Regions from separate parts of the Sedimenticola sp. genome, predicted to be linked through region 1. Evidence: predicted binding sites of a transcription regulator. Region 1 holds the regulator's gene; the other holds the start of a gene.
What was found. Region 1 encodes sigma-54, which starts transcription at its own class of promoters, with help from an activator protein. Its sites were predicted from a motif close to TGGCANGNTNCNTGCTT; they were not measured.

Region 1 (7,669 bases):
CCGCATGCAGGCGGTCCAGACGGGTGCTGCCAATTTGTGCGGGTGCCTGATCGGACATGGTTGACGGGATTCCTCGCCGGGTGAAGGCTGGGTGCTTCGGACCGGGCCGATTCTAGCAGTTGCAGATGACAAGCGGGAGACATCAAGTGTGAATTAGTGTGATTCAGCGCTTTTTTATGCTGTGATAGCAGAATGCCGGGTCGTGGACGGTGAGAATGCCATCGGGTGCGGTTCACCATGGCGATCTTCAGTGCCGGGTACAGATCTTGTCCAGTAGTTGCTCAAAGTCGCTCTCGCCCAGCCGTTTCATCAGTTTGCGGGTTTGTCGCGTCAGCTTTGCCGCATCCAGCTCGAACAGGCGCTCCTTGGCGATCAGCAGCGAGCCCGGCTGCATACTGAACTCACGCAGTCCCATCCCGATAAGAAGTGGGATGTAACGCGGGTCACCGGCCATTTCACCACACATGCTGACCGGGATGCCGGCGCGCTCCCCAGCCGTAATCACCATCTGGATCAGACGCAGGATGGCGGGGTGCAGCGGATCGTAGAGGTAGTTGACCTCGTCATCGACACGGTCTATCGCCAGGGTGTACTGGATCAGATCGTTGGTGCCGATGGAGAGGAAGTCCAGTTCGCGGGTGAAGGCATCGGCGGACAGCGCGGCGGCGGGTACCTCGATCATGCCCCCCACCGGGATTTCGCTGGCGAAGGGAATGCCTTCATGGCGCAGATCCGCTTCGGTTTCGCTGATCAGGGCCTTCAGTTTCCGTACCTCCTGAAGGTTGGACAACATCGGGATCATGATGCGTACCGGCCCGTGGACAGCGGCGCGCAGGATTGCCCGCAACTGAGGCTGGAACATCTTGGGTTCTTTCAGGCAGAGGCGAATGGCACGTAGGCCGAGTGCCGGATTGCAACTGGTGGCGGTACAGCCGTCGACCTGTTTGTCGGCCCCCAAGTCCAGCGTACGGATGGTAATCGGGATGCCGTCAAGTCCCTCCACTACCCGGCGATAGGTTTGGTAATGCTCCTCTTCATCTGGCATGCCCTGTCGGTTCATGTAGAGAAATTCGGTTCGGTAGAGGCCGACGGCATCGGCCTGCAGTTCCCGGGTGGCTTCGATATCCTCGGGCAGCTCAATATTGGCCATCAGGTGCACCCGAACCCCTTCACGGGTGGTGGCGGCCTTGCCGATCAGGCTGCGTAACTGGGTGGCGCGGCCTTGGGCTACGTTGATGCGGCTCTGGTAGTGAGCAAGGGTGGACTGATCGGCGTCTGCCAATACCACGCCCTGTTCGCCATCCACCACCACACATTCACCCTGGCGCAGCAACCGGGTGATGTTGTGTACCCCGACAACTGCTGGGATGCCCAGGCTACGGGCCAGGATGGCGGTATGGGACATCGGTCCGCCAAATTCCGTAATGAAGGCGGCGATCCCCTGGTGGCGCATCACGATGGTATCGGCGGGGGTCAGGTCCTGGGCCAGGATCACTTTGCCGTTGAGATCGGCTTCGGTATCGCCGTCGATATCCAGCAGACTCATCTGGATCTGGTTGACCACGTGCTCCACGTCGTCCTTGCGGGTCCGTAGGTAGGGGTCATCCATGGTGTCGAATACTTGAACCAGCGAATCGCGCTGTAACTGCAGTGCCCATTCTGCCGCATAGGCGTGTTGCTGTATCAGCTGTATCGGTACTTCTACCAAGGCGGCATCATTCATCATCAGCAGGTGGGTGTCGATGAAAGCGATGATGTCGGAGCGGGTGGTGCTGGGGATTTTTTCGCGTATTCCCTGAAGCCGTTCCCGGGCGCCCTTTATCGCCAATCGGAAGCGCTTGATTTCACCGGGGATATTTTTACTGTCGATAGTTCGCGGACTGATATCCAACAGTCCACGCTGCAGAATATGGGCTTCGCCGATGGCAACGCCCCGGGTGATGCCGATGCCGTTTCCGGCAAAGGTCATTCAGGTTCTCCAAACCGGTCGTTAATCAATGCCTCCAATGCGGCGGCGGCCTCGATTTCATCCTCTCCCTCTGTGGTGAGGGTTAGTTCGGTTCCCTGACTGGCGGCTAACATCATCACCTCCATGATACTTTTTCCGTTGGCCGGCCTGGCGTCGCGGATCAGTTGAATGGTGCTGCTGTACTGCCCCGCTTCGGTGATCAGCTTGGCTGCCGCCCGGGCATGCAGTCCCAACCGGTTGATAATGGTTATCTGTTTCGTGACCATAAAAAGCTCAATTCGCCCCTACCATGGGGAAACAATATCTCACAATCGGCTTCCGTGACAAAATAGCAGGCCGGGTAGTCGTTCAGATAGTTTGTCCGCTCCCATGGTGGGAAATATATTTTTATTATTTTGAATGGAAATAGGGGCCGGCTTTCAGCCATGCGGTGGGGTCTACGGCCGCCTTATATTCCTGGCCGATTATCGCTCCGGGGCTGATTCCCGGGGCAGGTCACGATGACGGGTCTGAATCTGTCTGCCACAGGTGCGGAAATGGGTTGCCAGTTGTTCCACCAGGTAGACGGAACGGTGCTGTCCGCCGGTGCAGCCGATAGCAATGGTCAAGTAACTGCGTCCTTCGGCTTCAAAGCAGGGGATCCACTGCTCCAGAAAACGAATCAGGTCCTCTTTGTATCGCTGCACGTCGCCGCTTTCTCCCAGGAAACGTTGCACGGCATCATCCTTACCCGTTAGTTGGCGCAGTTCGGGTTGCCAGTGGGGATTAGGCAGACAGCGGGCGTCGTAGACAAAGTCGGCGTCTCGCGGGACTCCCTGTTTGTAGCCGAAGGATTGAAACAGGAGGGATATTTTTGTATCCAGCCGTTCAGTGATACGGGAGCGAATGATGTGCCGCAGCTCATGCAGGTTGGTTTGGCTGGTGTCGATGCGGATATCGGCGACATTGAGAAACGGTGCCATCAACTTCCGCTCGTAGCTGATCGCCTCCGCCAACGGCCTGGCACCACCGGTCAGCGGATGTCGGCGGCGGGTTTCGCTGAAGCGTTTAATCAGCGTTTCGTCCTGCGCCTCCAGGAATATCACCTCGTAGCGGATTTTCTGTGTCTTCAGCGGTTGCAGCAGGTTGGCGATACTCTCGAACTCGGCCGGCGCATTGCGCGCGTCAATACTGATGGCGACCAATTCAAAGCGTTTGTCCTGTCTGTTGACCAGCTCGCCCGCCAATGCGGGGAGCAGGAAAACGGGCAGGTTGTCGATGCAATAGTAGCCCTCATCTTCCAGGGTGTGCAGTGCGACGCTTTTTCCAGAACCTGAAAGTCCGGTGATGATGGCCAACTTCATAGGGTCTCCGTTACCTCTGTTTACACCTTTGGGTAGTTAGGGCGTGTCTTCCTGCAGCGATAACAGAGATCCTTCTAAGGTGGGTGACAGATCAGCCGTTGGCGCTTTTCGGTATGGGCTCCTGTTGTATGAATGCCTGCAGCAGTGCCTCCCTGTCTTGGCTTTTACGCAGGCGCTGACAGAATGTTTCGTCACTGAACAGGGTAGCCAGTTTTGCCAAAAGCTGCAGATGTTCTTCGGTTGCCTCTTCGGGGACCAGGAGGCCGAAAACCAGATCCACCGGTTTTTGATCGATGGCGTCAAAATCGGCGCCTGACTGGAGTTGAATGAAAGCGCCACGTGCTTCGGTGACGCCGGCTACGCGGGCGTGAGGCAGGGCGATGCCATGCCCCAGCCCGGTGCTGCCTAATCGTTCCCGCTCGAGCAGTTTGTCGAACACCGTGCCCTGATTTAGCTCCTCCGAGGCCGTTGCCAGCAGGCCTGCTATCTCTTCGAGTATGCGCTTTTTACTAGCAGCCGGATTCGCCACGCTGATGCGTTCGGCATTTATGAAATTTGCGGGAAACATGGTTTTGCCTGTTGATTAGATTTCAGCGTTGGCAGGATCGATTCCTTTCATGCCTACACCATTGCGGTGATTGGTACTCTTCTCCTTGAGTTTTTTGACCTGTCGGTCGACTTTGTCCACCAGACCATCGATGGCGGCATACATATCTTCTTCTACACAGTCTGCAAAGACATCGGCGCCATTCACGTGGAGTGTGGCTTCGGCCTTTTGGCGCAGCTTCTCGACACTCAGAATGACATGGATTTTGGTGACATGGTCAAAGTGTCGCTCCAAACGTTCGAACTTTGTCTCGACATAATTGCGCATGGCTTCGGTGATGTCCACATGGTGACCGGTGATGCTGATTTGCATGATTTGCTCCTTGGTTACTGGCCTCTAGACGAGGCGCTTGCGCTCGTTTGATGGCGGTATCGCCATAGACTCGCGGTATTTTGCTACCGTCCGCCGTGCGACCTGAATGCCCTGATCGGCGAGTATGCTCGCCAATTTGTTGTCGCTGAGAGGCTTGTTCGGCTTCTCGGCAGCGACCAGTTTTTTGATCAGTGCGCGTATCGCGGTGGCGGAACACTCTCCGCCTCCAGCCGTGCTGACATGACTGGAGAAAAAATATTTGAACTCGAGCGTACCCCGGGGGGTATGCATATATTTTTGTGTGGTGACCCGTGAAATGGTGGATTCGTGCAGTTCCAGGGCTTCGGCGATATCCCTTAGCACCAACGGTTTCATCGCCTCTTCGCCGTGTTCGAAGAACCCCCGCTGCAGTTCGACAATCTTGGTCGCCACCCTTAACAGTGTTTCGTTGCGGCTCATCAGGCTTTTGATAAACCAGCGCGCTTCCTGAAGATGATTCTTCAGATAGTTGTTGTCATCGCTGTTGTCGGCACGGCGGATCAGTCGCGCATATTCCGGATTGACCCTGAGTTTGGGCGCCGCTTCGGCATTCAGGTCCACGTGCCATGTGCCATCCCGGCGCGTCACGAAGACATCTGGAATGACGTATTGGGGTTCAGTTTCGGCCACCAGGCTGCCTGGGCGCGGTATTAGCGAACGGATCAACTGGTTGATCGATTTCAGCGTGTCATCATCGATCTTCAGCTTGCGCTTGATCTGGTTATGATCCTGCTGGGCCAAAAGCTCAAAGTGATCGCTGATCAGGCGGGTGGTGAGCGCCATGGCCGGATGGGGCTCCGGAAGTTGACGCAGTTGGATCAGCAAGCACTCCTGCAGATTGCGTGCGCCCACCCCTGGTGGATCGAATTGTTGAATTCGGTGCAGTACCGCTTCAATCTCATCCAACTCGACCTCTTGAGCGGCCATGCTGTCGAGTATCTCCTCCAGTTCCATTCGCAGGTAGCCATCCTCATCGATGCCGTCGATGATGGAGACGGCAATCTCGCGATCCAGATCGCTGAACGGCGTCAGGTTTAACTGCCAGGTGAGATAGTCGTAGAGGGTGCGTGCACTGCGGCGCTGGGAGAGGTAGTCATTGTCACCCGAGTCTCCCCGCGAGGCGAGCCCGGAAGAGGGAGGGAGCGCGCTGTCGTATACATCATCCCAGCCGCTGTCCACCGGCAGATCTTCCGGCATGGAGTTTGCCTCGCCGTTGATCTCTTTTTCGTTATTGAGGTCGTTGCTGGTGGCTTTATCCCCTTTCAAGCCATCGCCATTGAGCCGCTCAATAACGCTTTGCTGTTCGTTGCGGCGGGCGTCTTCCCGCGCGCTGTTGTCCTCTTCGGTCTCCAACATCAGGTTGGAATCCAGCGCTTCCTGGATCTCCTGCTTGAGATCCAGGGTCGAAAGCTGCAGCAACCGTATGGCCTGCTGCAATTGCGGCGTCATGGTGAGATGCTGGCCAAGTCGAAGCTGGAGCGTTTGCTTCATGCGGTTATCTAGATCTGGTACGTAATTTGTATGTTTTTCACAGCTTCATTCTAGCGTAAAAAGCGAACAGGCGCACAAGGAGAAAATGCTTTGTTGCTGTGAATCAAACCTAAGTCGATTGGTTATAAACTGAACTCTTTTCCCAAATAGACCGAACGGACTTCCTCGTTGGCCAAAATCTGCTCCGGTTCGCCCTCGGCCAGCACCTTCCCCTCGCTGATGATATAGGCGCGCTGGCAGATTCCCAGCGTTTCCCGCACGTTGTGGTCGGTTATCAGTATACCGATGCCGCGGGCAGAGAGCTCCCGGATGATGTTCTGGATATCCTTGACCGAGATGGGGTCGATGCCGGCAAAGGGTTCATCCAGCAGGATAAAGCGCGGCTCCATGGCGAGCGAGCGGGCGATCTCGAGGCGCCGCCGCTCACCTCCGGAGAGGCTCATCGCCTGGTTGTTGCGCAGATGGGTGAGATTAAAATCCACCAGCAAGGCTTCACAAGCCTCGATCTTTTCCGGTCGATCCAGATCTTTGCGGGTCTCGAGTATGGCGAAGATGTTGTTGAAGACGGTTAGCTTTCGGAATATAGACGGTTCCTGGGCCAGATAACCCAGCCCGAGGCGGGCCCGGGCATGCATAGGCAGGGCCGTGATGTCGTGTCCATCTATCTTGATGGTTCCCCCTTCCGACGGCACCAGCCCGGCTATCATATAGAAGCAGGTGGTTTTACCGGCGCCGTTGGGGCCCAGTAATCCGACCACCTCTCCGCTGGAGAGATTGAGTGAAACACCGTTCACGACGGCGCGGCGGCGATAATGTTTCGCCAGATTTTCGGCAGTTAAGACAGTCATCGGTGAGTTACTTTTTACCGCCGATGGTTACCTTGACACGCTCTTTACCCTTGGCGCTGGTGCCGGCCTTGACCACGGCCCGTGCGCGGTCGTAAATGATCCGGTCGCTTTTAAAGGTGTCCTTGCCCTGAGTGAGCACGGCATCGCCGGTCATATTGATGATTTCACTGTTGGCGAAGTATTCGGCCTTTTTTGCTCGACCCTTGATCGTTCCCTTGTCGCCCTCGGTGTCTTGTTGAAAGGTGACCGGGTTTCCGACGGCCTCAATCTGATCATTCTGCTCCTTACGCTGGGTAACGGTGACTTTGTCCGCCTTAAGGATAATACTTCCCTGTGTCAGTACCACATTACCTTTATAGGTGCTGATACCGCTGCGGTCGTCGATGTCTACGCCATCCGCTTCGATATAGATAGGCTGATCCTTGTCCGACTGCAGGGCGCTGGTCAGTCCTGGCAGGATCAGCATCAGGGCAAGGGCGAACCACCGGCGGCCAGTGTGATGGGGCTTAGGGATTGACTTCATAGCGTCCTCGTACATTGGCTAGTAGTTTGATTCGGATCGGCTGCTGCAGCCAAATCTGCATGCCTTTGGCGTCGATGCGGTCTGCATTGCTGCGCGCATTGACCTGGGCATCCGTCTCCACATAGTTGTCCCGCGGTTGCACGCGCAGATCACGGGTCCTGATATGCAACGGCCTTACTCCCGGAGCCGCAGAACGGTCAATTTTAACCGCACCCTGCAAAAGAAGCACCTCTCCGTCTCCGGATAGCCAGCCGGTCTCCGATACGACGCGCCAGGGGGGGCGGTCCAGATCGTAAAGTGTCAGTCTGGGTTGGAGGAGCTCGGTACTGTCATCATCCATGAAGTGGGTCAACCGTTCCGCAACCAGGCGCTTCCCGGGGCGACCGGAGAGATCCATCATAGTGGAGTCGACACCTTCCAGGTAATAGTCGGCACGGTGTTCCTGGGCGGCGTGTGATGATTCGTCCAGTGAACTTTGCCGGGCGAGCCAGAGCGTGCCGCCCACCAGTGCCAGCAGTAGGCCGCCAATCACCAGAT
Region 2 (7,669 bases), on a different contig from region 1:
CTGTTGGGCATCGTCGACCCGCCGCGCCCCGAGGCCATTGAGGCGATTGCCCGCTGCCACGCCGCCGGGATCCAGGTCAAGATGATCACCGGAGACCACGTAACCACCGCCCGGGCGATCGCCCACAGCATGGGCATTACGGACGCCGACAGATCGCTTACGGGCGACGAGATAGCATCCCTGGACGAGGCGACGCTCAGGGATAAGACCCGGAACATCAATGTGTTCGCCCGCACCAGCCCGGAGCAGAAACTGCGCCTGGTGGAGGTCCTGCAGCAAAACGACCGGGTGGTAGCCATGACCGGCGACGGGGTGAATGACGCCCCAGCCCTGAAGCGCGCCGATATAGGCGTCGCCATGGGCATCAAGGGGAGCGAAACCGCCAAGGAGTCTGCCGAAATGGTCCTGGCCGACGACAACTTCGCCTCCGTCGTCCAGGCCATAGAGGAAGGCCGGACGGTCTATGACAACATCAAAAAGTCCATCCTGTTCATCCTGCCGACCAACGGCGGCGAGGCGCTGACCATTCTTGCCGCCATCGCCTTCGGACGGCTGCTGCCGGTGACCGCCGCGCAGATCCTGTGGGTCAACATGATCACCGCCGTGACCCTGGCGCTGTCGCTGGCCTTCGAGCCGGGTGAAGCCCATATTATGCAACGGCGCCCACGGAACACCCGGGACGCCCTGCTCTCGCCGTTTATGGTGTGGCGGATACTGTTTGTCTCGGTTCTCATGGTGATGGCCACCTTCGGGCTGTTTATCTGGGAGCGCAACAGCGGCGCCGGGATCGAAGTGGCGCGCACCGTGGCGGTCAATACCCTGGTGGTGACGGAGATCTTCTATCTGCTCAATACCCGTTACATCACTGCATCGGTACTCAATCGGAAAGGGCTGCTGGGCAGCCGCTACGTGCTGATCGCTATTCTGATCGTTTCCCTGTTCCAGCTACTCTATACCTACCTGCCGGTCATGCAGCTGTTCTTCCACTCCGCGCCGTTGCCCGGCGACGCTTGGCTGCGCATCGCGGTATGCGGAGTGCTGCTGTTCTTTCTGGTGGAGCTGGAGAAGTGGATTGTACGCCTGTTTTTCCGCGGCGCCGGGAAGTGATGGGGCTCTTCAACGGAGCCTGTGCGGCGCTCAGGCGTCCAACTGTTCGAGCCGGTAACCGTGCTGGTACACGGCTTTCAGCTGCCAACCGTACTCCGGAATCAGTTGCAGCTTTTGTCGCAAACGGCTGACATGGGTATCCACGGTCCGGGTGGCAATATTGGCGGAAATACCCCAGATGTGCTCCAGCAGGTGGTCCCTTGAGATCAACCGTCCGATATTGTTGAACAGCATGACAGCCAACTGGAACTCCCGTTCAGTCAATTCCGGGTTATCACCTCTCACCCGTATCTCACTCCGGCCAACATCGATAGAGATATCACCAAACTCCAGTACCGTTTTCTCTTGCCGGTGTGTGCCCAGGCGGCGGCCCAACGCATTGATCCGCGCCACCGTCACCGCCCGCGAGGCAGGCTTGACGATATAGTCATCCGCGCCCTGCTCCAGGGCATAAACGATATCCGATTCGGCATCCCTGGCGGTCATAAACAACACGGGAATCGGCCAGTCGATGTACTGCCTGACCCACTGCAATACCTCGATACCGGACGAGACCGGCAACTCCCAATCGATCAGCAACAGATCAAAACTGCTGCGTTGCAGACTGCGCTGAAATCCGGCCGCATCGATATAGGGGTGACAATGGTGTCCCGCCTCCTGCAACCAGAGCTGGAGCATTTTGATCTGATCTTCATTGTCCTCTAATACGGCAATACGCACATCCGACCTCGCAGGCTGGGCTCAATCACTAATTCTGCTCAAAGATCAAGGTTATTTGCCATATTACCATTTCAATTAAGTTCTCATGAACTCCCTATATCACACCTTCACCTTTTTAAACTGATCAAATAACCCATATTGCCAGCGCCGCAGCGCCAACACCACGGTAGTGCCGAAACGCTGCTCGAACGGTAGTTGGGCATCATCCTGATTCAGTTCATCGAACTCCCTGACCAGCTGTTCCAGCTTACGCTGAAATACCGCATTGGAACTACTGGCCAGCATCCCGTTACCGAAACCACGCCGGTCGCCAGCGTCAACATCCCGGATCGCATTAATGAGCGGGATTGACATAATCAGACCAGACAGAAGATCGGTAGCGTAGGCATGCCGCTGCCGGGAGGCGGCTTCCGGATTGTGGCCCCGCATACCTTCGCGACCCTCCCCACAGGAGAAGACGGCCTGATCTTGATCGGTGGCAGCCAATTGATGGTGGAGTATCTCAACGATCCGGAGAGGAGCCGCGATGCCATCCGGGAACTGGATGGCCGGCGCTGGTATCTCAGCGGAGACAAGGAGCATGGATGAAGATGGTTTTCGGACCATCGCCGATCGTTACCCACGCTTTGCCAAGATAGGCGGAGAAATGCTCAGCCTGGGAGCCGTCGAGCAGCAGATAACCAGTCTGTTCCCAGAGGAAGAGGCGGTCGAGATGCCGGCCACCAGTGTGCCCGACTAGCAGAAGGGTGAGCGCATATTGCTGTTGGTAGCGGGAGAGATCAATCCAGACAGCGTGCTGGCGCGCCTAAAACAGTCACCGATCAACCCGCTGATGCGACCGGCGAAGATACCTCCTGTCGATCAGATCCCCAAACTGGGCAGCGGAAAAACGATTATAGCCGTGCCCGCACCCTCGCCCTCCAGGCAGAGGGCTGACAACCGATTGGGGCGGGCAGATTTAATGCGCTACAATCGTAAAAATCCGCCCGCCCCGGTTCACGCGTCAGTAGTTGTAACCGGACTCCTCATGGCTGACGATATCCAAGCCTTCAACTTCTTGCTCATCGGTGACGCGTAGCCCTCCGGTCAGCATAGCCACCAGCTTCAATGCCAGATAGGTCACCACCGCCGTAAACAGGATACTGACCACGACACCGGTCAACTGCACGGAGAACTGCCCCCCCATACTGTCGATGCCGTCGGCGAAACCGTAGCCACTGAAGACGCCCAGCTCGGTCGAGGAGAGAATACCCGCCAGCAGGGTACCCATGATGCCGCCGATACCGTGCACCGGGAACACGTCCAGGGAATCATCAATCTTGAGTACCCGCTTGATGTATTGAGTAGCTGTAAAGCAGACGCCTCCCGCCAACAAACCAATGACCAACGCGCCGCCGGGCCCCACAAAACCGGAGGCCGGCGTAATGGTACCGAGGCCGGCTACCATACCGGTGACGGCACCCAACACGCTGGGCTTGCCGAAACGCCGCCACTCAATCAGCGACCAGGTCATGGCGCCGGCTGCGGCCGATATGTGGGTGGCCAGCATCGCCATCGCAGCATCACCATTGGCGGCCAGTGCACTGCCACCGTTAAAACCGAACCAGCCCACCCAAAGCATGCCGGCACCGGTCACGGTCATGGGCAGGTTGTGCGGTGGCATCGCGGTGGTAGGAAAGCCCTTGCGTGGCCCCAACACGACAGCCGCCACAAGGGCGGCCACGCCTGCAGTGATATGCACCACTACACCGCCGGCAAAATCAAATAGACCCATCTTCTGCAGCCAGCCTCCACCCCACACCCAGTGTGCTATCGGCGCGTACACGGCCAACAGCCAGATACAGCTAAACACCAGCATGGCAGAGAACTTCATCCGCTCGGCGTAACCACCGATAATCAGCGCCGGAGTGATAACGGCAAACGTCATCTGGAACAGCATAAACAAGGATTCTGGAATATCGCCGGTGAGCGCTTCACGGCCAATACCCGCCATCATCACCTTGCTGAAATCGCCGATCACGCCGTTCCCCGCTCCAAATGCAAGGCTGTACCCGACAATTAACCAGAGGATAGATGCCGCTCCGGCAATGGCAAAGCACTGCATCAATACGGACAAAACGTTCTTAGTCCTGACCAACCCACCATAAAAGAGCGCCAGTCCTGGCAGCGTCATAAACAGCACCAGCGCCGTCGATGTGAGTATCCATGCGGTATTTGCACTGTTCAAGGTCGCCTCCTCTGCCTGAACCAGGCCGGGCATCAGTCCCGACAGGAACGCTATCAGTAGCGGTTTTCTCATTACATCACTCCCAAGCATAAAAAACGGCACCCACGATCAGTGCCTAATTGCAGTAAAAAAACTGGCGATCATCAACATCAGTCGAAAAATTGCCAATTTTTATGCACAATTCATGCCCATGAATAATATACAATAAAAACAATAGCTTGTCTGTATTATGCCCTAAAAAAATACAAAGCATGCACGCTTTAGAGGCAGTAACGGCCATTTATTGCACCATTATTGTGCGCAAATTATTATGCGCCCATTCCCAACACAGCCCCCCCTAACCCAAGCTTCCCGCTTCCCCCACCTCTGGACAAAAAAAACCGCCCCGGGGAGAGGGCGGTGTCAAGTCAGACTTAAATGCCTGAAGGGGAGTCCTAAATGAACAAAAGTACACTTCAATCGCTGATACCGCTGTAGTATCGGCATCAACTATAGAGACCGGAAAAGACGCTAAAAGTTTCCACATGATTAGAAAAAAATAGAGGCAGCACGCAATCTGCTCAATCAGGTGTTATCTGCGCGCAGTCATCCAGACCCATTCTGTGCTTAAATGGGCCGGTACAAATAACAACACAGGATGATGGCTTATGAACCGTAGACGTATCGCGACCCTGATGACCTTGATCACCCTAACCGCGCTCCCCTTTACGCAGGCGGCCAATGCCGGATGGGACCCCCGAGAAGATAGCGGTACAAGCAAAAGCCATACAGGCAATCGCTCGGTGGACGAAGCTATCACCAACCTCAAAAAAAAGGACCCTGGTATTAAGATATTTTTCAATAAGGCCTACGGCTACGCCATTTTCCCCACTGTCGGCAAGGCCGGTATAGGGTTGGGAGGGGCGTACGGTGAGGGCGAGGTGTACCGACAGGGGCACTATCTTGGCACCTCCAGCCTGTCCCAGATAACCATCGGCTTCCAACTGGGCGGCCAAGCCTACACGGAGATAATCTTCTTCAAGGACAAACGGGCACTGAATGATTTCACCAGTGGAAACTTCGAATTCAACGCGCAAGCATCTGCCGTGGCGGTCACAGCCGGCGCTTCTGCCGATGCCGATTATGACAACGGCGTTGCCATTTTCACCATGCCCAAGGGCGGTCTGATGTATGAAGCTACCGTGGGCGGCCAGAAATTCAGCTTCACTCCGGCTCGTTGAAACTGGTCGCCCCCCACCGAGGGTCGCGTCATCTCCGCACAAAAAAGCCCCTTGGCATCACCAAGGGGCTTTGATCTGGTGGCTACGGGTGGAATTGAACCACCGACCTACGGGTTATGAGTCCGTCGCTCTAACCGACTGAGCTACGTAGCCAGAAGGCGGGGAAATATACCGGGGCTTCCTCCATGTGTCAATTCAAAACACGCCTTTAATATTCATCATCCCAAAACAGGCAAGCTATCTCGCTGATATTTGTCCATTTTACAGCGAAATTCCATGCCTCGAAAAATCCGCGCTAAACATTGAAGCGGAAATGAATCACATCGCCATCCTGCACCACGTACTCTTTCCCTTCCAAGCGCAGCTTACCAGCCTCCTTGGCACCCTGCTCCCCTTTACAGGCGATAAAATCCTCGTAAGCAATCACTTCAGCGCGGATAAACCCTCTTTCGAAATCCGTATGAATCACCCCCGCCGCCTGCGGTGCCGTAGCCCCCACCGGTATGGTCCAGGCACGGACCTCTTTAACACCGGCGGTAAAGTAAGTCTCCAACCCAAGCAGTCGATATCCCGCCCGAACAACCCGATCCAAACCGGGCTCTTCCAGCCCCATGTCGGCCAGAAACTCCTGACGTTCTTCATCATCCAGCTCGGCTAGCTCGGCTTCGATGGCCGCACAGACCGCCACCACGCCGGCTCCTTCGCGCTCCGCCAACTCTTCAACCGCTTTTAACAAGGGATTATCCACAAAGCCGTCATCGGCCACGTTGGCAATATAAAGGGTGGGCTTGATGGTCAACAGATGCAAATCACGCAGCGCCAGCTTCTGATCGCGGGTGAGCGCCATGGCACGAACCGGTTCTCCCTGATCGAGATGGGCTTTGACCGCCTCCAGTAGCTCCTTCTGCGCCAGTATCTGCTTGTCACCCGTTTTTGCCTGCTTGGCCGCTTTCAACAGCGCCTTCTCCACAGACTCCATGTCCGCCAAAGCCAATTCGGTATTGATGATTTCGATATCTGACAACGGATCTATCTTACCCGCCACATGCACCACATCGTCATCCTCAAAACAGCGGACAACATGGCAGATAGCATCCGTCTCACGGATGTTGGCGAGAAATTTATTTCCCAGGCCTTCCCCCTTGGAGGCGCCTTCCACCAATCCGGCGATATCAACAAACTGCATGGTGGTGGGAATGATGTTTTGCGGCTTGACGATTTTCGCCAACTCGTTTTGTCGGGGGTCGGCAACCGGGACCACGCCCACATTTGGATCAATCGTACAAAAAGGATAGTTTTCAGCCGCAATAGTGGCTTGTGTCAGTGCATTAAAAAGCGTCGACTTGCCCACATTCGGCAATCCGACGATGCCACATTTAAAACCCATGCTGTATTGCCCCGACAGAAAAAGGGCAAGGATAGGGTAATTGGCGAAGAGTTTCTAGCCTGTCTCGACGCTTTAGACCGACAAGCCGTTAGAAAAAGGCGGAATTCCCGTTCACCGGCACAAGAACAGACCACTAGACATGGCGTGTCGCTACTCACGCGATGCTAAACAACTTGTCAAAATTGGCGATTTGCAGAATCTCCCTCACTGCGTCATTGGCGTTTACCAGTGACACCGGCATTTGACCGCAGGCATGCTCCTTGAGCTGCAACAACATCCCCATAGAAGAGCTGTCCATGTACTCGGTATCCGATAGATCGACCACGAACCGCCGCTCACCTTTCGGATACTGCTTATAGGCCGACGAAAACTCGTGGTGACTGGAAAAGTCAAAACGGCCCGTCACTTTGAGTAAGACCTGCTCCTTATCTGCTGACTCTACCACTGAAACCCCCATCGAACGCCTCCTTCGATTAGCATCGAATTACTGCCCTCGTGAGTGCAGTATCGCCCAACCGAGAAAAACTGCCAAGACTCGAATATTGACTACCGATCCAATTCGATACGCCGCAACAACTCACCGGCCAATTGTCTGAAATCCGCCGCTGAACGGCTATGGGCTCGATACTCAAAAACCGTCCTACCCATTTTCCTTGCTTCGGTAATCAGCTCCGACTGGCAGATAACAGTCTGCAAAAAATTTTCCGGCGCCAGACCTGAAAATTTCGACACCGCCACCCCCGTCAGACGACGTCGGGCCGGGATGCGGTTCATCACGATGGTATACCTGAGCGCCCCCCCTCTCGCCGCACTGAAACGTCGCACCGTCTCCAATAGATGAGGCAATGATTCTGCACCGGCCGCATCACCGCTTACGGGGATCAGCGCCATATCCACTCCCAGCAAGGCGTTGGCGACCAGCAATTCCGATACAGAAGGACAATCAAATAGCATAAACGCCTGTCCGGGCATTCCCTTGAGTAGCGCTTGTTGTAACAGCAACCCCTG

Region 2: a site for sigma-54 is predicted at 4,228-4,244, ahead of ACQY5R_RS14105 (ammonium transporter). Genes of this name have one in related genera too.

Annotation. Positions count from the first base shown of each region.
Region 1 covers NZ_JBNKFS010000013.1:93,557-101,225, reverse strand. Annotated here, with positions in the region: gene mgtE (magnesium transporter) at 1-58, opposite strand, end outside; gene ptsP (phosphoenolpyruvate--protein phosphotransferase) at 248-1,969, opposite strand; gene ACQY5R_RS10920 (HPr family phosphocarrier protein) at 1,966-2,235, opposite strand; gene rapZ (RNase adapter RapZ) at 2,434-3,312, opposite strand; gene ptsN (PTS IIA-like nitrogen regulatory protein PtsN) at 3,404-3,880, opposite strand; gene hpf (ribosome hibernation-promoting factor, HPF/YfiA family) at 3,896-4,231, opposite strand; gene ACQY5R_RS10900 (RNA polymerase factor sigma-54) at 4,256-5,761, opposite strand; gene lptB (LPS export ABC transporter ATP-binding protein) at 5,884-6,609, opposite strand; gene lptA (lipopolysaccharide transport periplasmic protein LptA) at 6,617-7,132, opposite strand; gene lptC (LPS export ABC transporter periplasmic protein LptC) at 7,116-7,669, opposite strand, start outside.
Region 2 covers NZ_JBNKFS010000021.1:14,152-21,820, reverse strand. Annotated here, with positions in the region: gene ACQY5R_RS14130 (cation-transporting P-type ATPase) at 1-1,107, shown strand, start outside; gene ACQY5R_RS14125 (response regulator transcription factor) at 1,138-1,827, opposite strand; gene ACQY5R_RS14120 (hypothetical protein) at 1,927-2,181, opposite strand; gene ACQY5R_RS14115 (hypothetical protein) at 2,215-2,415, shown strand; gene ACQY5R_RS14110 (hypothetical protein) at 2,408-2,566, shown strand; gene ACQY5R_RS14105 (ammonium transporter) at 2,831-4,126, opposite strand; gene ACQY5R_RS14100 (YSC84-related protein) at 4,702-5,274, shown strand; tRNA gene ACQY5R_RS14095 (tRNA-Met) at 5,351-5,427, opposite strand; gene ychF (redox-regulated ATPase YchF) at 5,570-6,661, opposite strand; gene ACQY5R_RS14085 (STAS domain-containing protein) at 6,816-7,118, opposite strand; gene ACQY5R_RS14080 (ParA family protein) at 7,208-7,669, opposite strand, start outside.